Regions from separate parts of the Kitasatospora sp. NPDC087271 genome, predicted to be linked through region 1. Evidence: riboswitches for the same ligand, from Rfam matches in the RefSeq annotation. Region 1 holds a riboswitch; the other holds the start of a gene.
What was found. Region 1 has a riboswitch for S-adenosylmethionine ahead of ACIO9K_RS25615 (aminotransferase class V-fold PLP-dependent enzyme). Riboswitches for the same ligand answer to the same signal wherever they lie in the genome.

Region 1 (3,625 bases):
ATTCCGTCTTCACGCCGGGGGGTGTCCCTCGGAGTGTCCGGTGCGTGCGGTATGCCCCCCTGGAGGGCGGTGGGGGGTCCCAATGGCGGCTGAGCAGCGGCGTGTCCCTTTTCTGACGGTTCCTCGAAGGGGCCCGCGACCCCGTTGCCCAGCGCGTCGTTGCACGCTTGGCGGAGCCTCCGGGGGTAATGCGCGGGCCCCTTGTCGGCCGTACGGGTGGTCTGGACGGGTCCGGGTGACGGGCCGTCCTCCGGGCGGGTGAGTCGCGGGCGCGGCGGCTTGAGGGGGGAAGGTCCGCGAGGGGGACTCGGCGACGGGTGATCGGGAGTAGCATCCGGATCAGGCGAACGTGGTCCGGATCACACTTGAGGGAGCAGGGCCCATGGCGTACACGACCGACGAGACGCTCACCGTCCTCGTCTACAGCGATGACCGCAACACCCGCGAGCAGGTGCTGACGGCACTCGGCCGCCGGCCCGTCGAGGACCTTCCGGAACTGTCCTACCTGGAGTGCGCGACCACCCCCGCGGTGCTGAAGGCACTGGAGAAGGGCGGCGTGGACCTCTGCATCCTGGACGGCGAGGCGGTGCCGGCCGGCGGGCTCGGGCTCGGCCGCCAGCTCAAGGACGAGATCTACGGCTGCCCGCCGGTGCTGGTGCTGATCGGCCGGCCGCAGGACTCCTGGCTGGCCGCCTGGAGCCGGGCCGACGCCGCGATCTCGCGCCCGGTGGACCCGGTGGCGCTGGCCGAGGCGGTCGCCACCCTGCTGCGGGCGCGGCTGGCCAAGCGGGCGCCCGTCAGCCGCTGAGCGGTGCCGTCTCAGGACCAGAGAAGACGCCGCCGCGGGAACCCCGCCGGTCGATAGGCTGACTCCATCCGTACGGACGTCCCCCCGACGCGGGGAACCCGACAACAGCTGGAGTCAGCCATGGTGAACGTGAGCCCTGCGAACGGTGGTACCGCACCCGCGCAGGTGGTCCGCACCTGGCCGGACGTCCTGGCGGCGCTGTTGAAGGGGGAGGACCTCGACCGCTCGGCCACCGCGTGGGCGATGGACCGGATCATGAGCGGCGAGGCGTCCCCCGTCCAGGTGGCCGGGTTCATGGTGGCGCTGCGGGCCAAGGGCGAGACGGTCGACGAGATCACCGGCCTGGTGGACGCGATGTACGCGCACGCCGAGCCGCTGGACATCCCCGGCCCGGCCGTGGACATCGTCGGCACCGGCGGCGACCGGGCCAAGACCGTCAACATCTCCACCATGTCGGCGATCGTCGCGGCCGCGGCCGGCGCCAAGGTGGTCAAGCACGGCAACCGGGCCTCCTCCTCGGCCAGCGGCTCCTCGGACGTGCTGGAGAAGCTCGGCGTCCGCCTCGACCTGTCGGCCCGGCGGGTCGCCGAGATCGCCGAGGAGGTCGGGCTGACCTTCTGCTTCGCGGCCAAGTTCCACCCGTCGATGCGGCACGCCGCCACCGCCCGGCGCGACCTCGGGGTACCGACCGCGTTCAACATCCTCGGCCCGCTGACCAACCCGGCCAAGGTCACCTCGCACGCGATCGGCTGCTTCGACACCCGGCTCGCCGGACTGATCGCCGGCGTGCTCGCCCGGCGCGGCTCGACCGGCCTGGTCTTCCGGGGCGACGACGGCCTGGACGAGCTGACCATCACCACCACCTCGCAGGTGTGGATCGTGCGGGACGGGACCGTCACCGAGACCGCCTTCGACCCGCGGGACGTCGGCGTCGAGCTGGTCGGCATCGAGGCGCTGCGCGGGGCGGACCCCTCGTACAACGCCGAGGTCGCGCGGCGGCTGCTGGCCGGCGAGCGCGGGGCGGTGAGGGACGCCGTCCTGATGAACACGGCGGCGGCGCTGGTCGCGCTCGACCTGGGTGAGGCTCCGCTCACCGAACAGCTCGCGGCGGGCATGGCGCGGGCGGAGCGGGCCATCGACTCGGGCGCGGCGCAGGAGCTGCTGCGGCGTTGGTCGGAGGCCACCAGCCGGGTGTGAGGCGGTACTTGGGAGCCCGTGCCGGAACGCCGGCGCGGGCTCCTCGGCTGTCCGGATGGTGGATGCCTGTTTGACCACTCGCTGGGCGCGACCTAGAGTCTTGGCCAGGTCATGAGTGACAGCGTCAAGCCCCAGCTTGCTGTCCGGCAACCCTCCGTCCGTGGCGGGGTGCCCTGGGTGAGGACCGGGTCGCTCGGCGAATCGTCCGTGCGGCAAGCGCGGACGCCCGACGACTTAGCACTCCCGGGGTCCCACACCCCCAGAAGGAGTGCATCCTCATGTCGATCGCCACCGAAATCTGCGCCCCCCTCGCCGTCCTCGGCCACGACGTCCAGGTCCCGCTCGCCAGCGGCGAGAAGGTCGGGTACGCGGCCCTCGACTACGCGGCCAGCTCCCCGGCGCTCCAGCGGGTCTGGGACGACGTCTCCGCCTACGCCCCCTACTACGGCAGCGTGCACCGCGGCGCCGGGTACCTCTCCCAGCTGTCCACCGACCTGTTCGAGCAGAGCCGCCGCACCGTCGCCGAGTTCCTCGACCTGCGCGAGGGCGACCAGGTGGTCTTCACCCGGGCCACCACCGACTCGCTGAACCTGCTCGCCTCGGCCGTCCCGGCCGGGACCCGGGTGTTCGCCTTCGAGACCGAGCACCACGCCTCGCTGCTGCCCTGGGCGCACGCCGGGCTCGACGTCCACTACCTGCGCGCGCCGCGCTCGCACGCCGAGGCGGTCGCCGCCCTGGACGCCGCGCTCGCCGAGGCGCCCGAGGGCCCCAAGCTGCTCTGCGTCACCGGAGCCTCCAACGTGACCGGCGAGCTGTGGCCGGTCGCCGAGCTGACCGGGACCGCGCACCGGCACGGCGCCCGGGTGGTGCTGGACGCCGCCCAGCTGGCCCCGCACCACCGGGTCTCGGTGCGCGAGCTGGACGTCGACTGGATCGCCTTCTCCGGCCACAAGATCTACGCGCCCTTCGGCGCCGGCGTGCTGGCCGGCCGGGCGGACTGGCTGGACGCGGCCGACCCGTACCTGGCCGGCGGCGGGGCGACCCGGACGGTGGCCCGGGAGAGCGACGGCTCGGTGGCCGTCCAGTGGCACTCCGGTCCGGCCCGGCACGAGGCCGGCTCGCCGAACGTCATCGGCGCCTACGCGATCGCCTCGGCCTGCCGGGCGCTGAGCGAGGCGGGCTTCGACGCGCTGGAGGCCCGGGAGCGGCAGCTGATCGCCCGGCTGACCGCCGGGCTGGCGGAGATCCCGCAGGTCAAGGTGCTGACCCTGTTCGGCGCCGAGGCGGCCCGGGTGGGCGTGCTGTCCTTCGTCGTCCAGGGCTGGAACAGCTCGCACTTCTCGGCCGCGCTGTCCGCCGAGTACGGCATCGGGGTCCGCGACGGCCTGTTCTGCGCGCACCCGCTGCTGCGCACCCTGCTCGGGGACGAAGAGGTCTCCCCCTCCGAGTGCGGGGCGCCCGAGCCGTCGCTGCCCGGCGAGCGCAGCCTGAACGCGATCCGGGTGAGCTTCGGGGCCGGGACCCCGGACGAGCACGTCGACCGCTTCCTGACCGCCGTGCGCGAGCTGGTCACGGACGGTGCCGCGTGGAACTACCGCAACGAGGGCGGGCGCTGCGTCG
Region 2 (3,625 bases), on a different contig from region 1:
GAAGTGGCCGATCCGCAGGTCGGGGCGGGCGGCGCGGAGCAGGGCAGGGGTCAGCGAGAGGTGGTAGTCCTGGACCAGCACGGCGGCCCCGGGGGCGGCCTCGGCGGCCAGCGCCTCGGCGAAGGCGGCGTTGTAGGCGCGGTAGGCGGCCCACTCGGTGCGGAACCCGGCGTCGAAGGCGGGGGCGGTGGGGGTGGCGTAGAGCAGGTGGTGGACGAACCAGAGGGTGGAGTTGGCGACGCCGTTGTAGGCGCGGGCGAAGGTGTCGGGATCGATGTCCAGCATGCGGACGGCCTGGCCGCCCACGTCGTGCCCGGCGAGGTCGAGGCGGCCGTCCGGGGCCCCTCTGGCGGCCTGCCGGTCGGCCGCGCCGAGGGCGGCGCAGACCCAGACGGCGTCGGGGTCGTCGATGGCGGAGAGGCCGGAGACCAGGCCTCCGCCGCCGCGGCGGAGGGTCAGCGTGCCGTCGTCCGCGGTGCTGAACGACACCGGTCCCCGATTGGAGGCCACCAGGACGGGGGCGGTGCCGGTCGCACTCGAACGTTCGGTCGTGAGATCGCCCATGGTTGGTACGTTGCCGGGGCTCCGGAGCGGCAAACCCTTTCGGTGGGTGTTCAGTGTCGGGTCGCGTACTCGGGCACGGTGTGCATGGGCGGGCGTTCCAGGGCGGTCACCGGGTGGGTGTGGGCGGTGAACTCCCGGCTCTGCGGGTCGCGGGTGAACTGGGTCAGCAGCGGGTGGACCAGGTCGGCCGAGGCCTTCAGCCGGTGGGTGCGGTCGAGGCGTTCGAGGGCGGTGCGGTAGATGGTGGCGGCCATCCGGCCGAGGGCCTGGCCGTCCTGGTGCCGGTGGTGCCGGACGCCGACGTCCACCTGGGCCAGGGCGTCCAGCCCGACCGTCTCCAGCGCGTCGACCAGCAGGCCGAGTTCGACGCCGTAGCCGGTGGGGAAGGGGAGCCGTTCGAGCAGCGCGCGGCGGGCCGCGTACTCGCCGCCGAGCGGCTGGACGAAACCGGCGAGTTCCGGCCAGTGCAGGTTGAGCAGCGGGCGGGCGACCAGTTCGGTGACCCGGCCGCCGCCGGCCGGGACCACCGCGCCCTCGGTCTCCAGCGGCCGGTCGTACATGGCCTTGACCAGCTGGATGTCCGGTTCGGTCAGCAGCGGGCCGAGGATGCCGGAGACGAAGGCCGGGTCGAACTCGCGCAGGTCGGCGTCGACGAAGCAGACGATGTCGCCGCGGGTGACCAGCAGCGAGCGCCAGAGCACCTCGCCCTTGCCGGGGACGGCGGGCAGCCGGGGCAGGATCGCGTCGCGGTACTCCACCCGGGCGCCGGCCCGGGCCGCGACGGCGGCGGTGGCGTCGGCCGAGCCGGAGTCGACCACGACGAGTTCGTCGACCAGCGGGAGGCGCTCCATCAGCTCGCGGCGGATGGTGCGGACGATGTCGCCGACGGTGGCCTCCTCGTCCAGCGCGGGCAGCACCACGCTGACCGTGTGGCCGGTCCGGCGCTTGGCCTCCAGCAGGGAGTGCACCGGCCGGTCGACCGCGCTCCACGAGCGGCGGCGCAGCCAGGACGCCGCCTGCGGGAGCAGCGCGGGGGTCGGTTCGGCGGGCACGGGACTCTCCTCGGCGGGGTCGGTGGGACGCGCCATCTCGCGTGGCGGACGATCCCGTTCGGGGTTGACGCCTTCGGATACAGTCTTCGTACAGCGGCCGGACCTTTGCACGCCGGGGTCGCCGTTGAGCACCACCACAATTTCACAAGCTCATCCAGAGGGACTGAGGGAACGGCCCGTTGACGTCCCGGCAACCTTCTCGCGCGGCTGTCTGTCGACAGGCCCCGGCGGGACAGGTGCCAATTCCGGCCTGTGGCGCGACCGTGCCACGGGGAAGATGAGGAGAGAGGCCTCCGCCATCATGGCTATCGACACTGTCGCACCCGCATCCGTGGACCTCGGCCCCGCCACCGCGCTGTCCTGTCGGGAGTGCGGCACCCGCTTCCCGCTCGGTCCGAGCTTCGCCTGCCTGGAGTGCTTCGGCCCGCTGGAGATCGCGTACGACTTCGGCAGCGAGGACGCCGAGGCGCTGCGCCGCCGGATCGAGGCCGGCCCGAGCTCGATCTGGCGCTACGCGCCGCTGCTGCCCGTCCCGGCCGACGTCGCCACCAAGCCCAACCTGAACCCCGGCTGGACCCCGCTGGTCAAGGCGGACAACCTGGGCCGCGAGCTGGGCTTCACCGCGCAGCTGCACATCAAGGACGACTCGGGCAACCCGACCCACTCGTTCAAGGACCGCGTGGTGGCCTGCGCCATCGAGGCCGCGCGGGCCTTCGACTTCACGACGCTCTCCTGCTCCTCCACCGGCAACCTGGCCGGCGCGGTGGGCGCGGCGGCCGCCCGGGCCGGCTTCAAGTCCTGCGTGTTCATCCCGCACGACCTGGAGCAGGGCAAGGTCGTCATGGCCGGGGTGTACGGCGGCGAGCTGGTCGGCATCGAGGGCAACTACGACGACGTGAACCGCTTCTGCTCGGAGCTGATCGGCGACCCGGCCGGCGAGGGCTGGGGCTTCGTCAACGTCAACCTGCGCCCGTACTACGGCGAGGGCTCCAAGACGCTGGCGTACGAGATCTGCGAGCAGCTCGGCTGGCGGCTGCCGGAGCAGATCGTCATCCCGATCGCCTCCGGCTCCCAGCTGACCAAGATCGACAAGGGGCTGCAGGAGCTGATCAGGCTCGGCCTGGTCGAGGACCGGCCGTACAAGGTCTTCGGCGCCCAGGCGGCGGGCTGCTCCCCGGTGTCGGCGGCGTTCAAGGCCGGCCAGGACGTGATCCGCCCGGTCAAGCCGGACACCATCGCCAAGTCGCTGGCGATCGGCAACCCGGCGGACGGCCCGTACGTGCTGGACATCGCCCGGCGCACCGGCGGCGCGGTCGAGGACGTCACCGACGCCGAGGTGGTGGACGCGATCCGGTTGCTGGCCCGGACCGAGGGCGTCTTCGCCGAGACCGCGGGCGGGGTGACCGTCGGCGTGCTGAAGAAGCTGGTGGAGACCGGCCAGCTGGACCCGGCCAAGGAGACCGTCGCGATCAACACCGGCGACGGCCTGAAGACCCTGGACGCCGTCGCCGGGGCCGGGATGACCGCCGTCATCCGCCCGACCCTGGCGTCCTTCCACGACGCCGGCCTCGCGTCCGCCTGAACACCCCCCACCCCGCTGGGCCCTGTCCGCTAGGAGAACCATGAGCGCCAACGTCCGTATCCCCACCATCCTGCGCACCTACACCGGCGGCGCCGCCGAGGTGGCCGCCGAGGGCGCCACCCTGGGCGAGGTCATCGCCGACCTGGAGAAGAACCACGCGGGGATCGCCGCCCGCATCCTGGACGACGCCGGCAAGCTGCGCCGCTTCGTCAACGTCTACGTGAACGACGACGACGTGCGCTTCGCCGAGGGCCTGGCGACCGGGATCGCGGACGGCGCCAGCGTCTCGATCATCCCGGCGGTGGCCGGCGGCTGCTGAGCCGCGCCCCGATCCGGGCACCCCGCCCGAGCCGCTCGTCCGACCGGCCGTCCGCGCGTACGGAATTCCGTTCTCCGTACGCACGGGCGGCCGGCCGCATTTCGGCGG

Region 2: another riboswitch for S-adenosylmethionine. It lies ahead of thrC (threonine synthase); the one in region 1 lies ahead of ACIO9K_RS25615 (aminotransferase class V-fold PLP-dependent enzyme).

The regions. Positions count from the first base shown of each region.
Region 1 is NZ_JBIUYQ010000016.1:185,430-189,054, reverse strand. It holds gene ACIO9K_RS25625 (hypothetical protein) at 383-808, shown strand; gene trpD (anthranilate phosphoribosyltransferase) at 929-2,005, shown strand; SAM riboswitch class IV at 2,113-2,230, shown strand; gene ACIO9K_RS25615 (aminotransferase class V-fold PLP-dependent enzyme) at 2,284-3,625, shown strand, end outside.
Region 2 is NZ_JBIUYQ010000004.1:5,200-8,824, forward strand. It holds gene ACIO9K_RS08805 (trehalose-6-phosphate synthase) at 1-564, opposite strand, end outside; gene ACIO9K_RS08810 (glucosyl-3-phosphoglycerate synthase) at 615-1,592, opposite strand; SAM riboswitch class I at 1,764-1,900, shown strand; gene thrC (threonine synthase) at 1,918-3,198, shown strand; gene ACIO9K_RS08820 (MoaD/ThiS family protein) at 3,239-3,517, shown strand.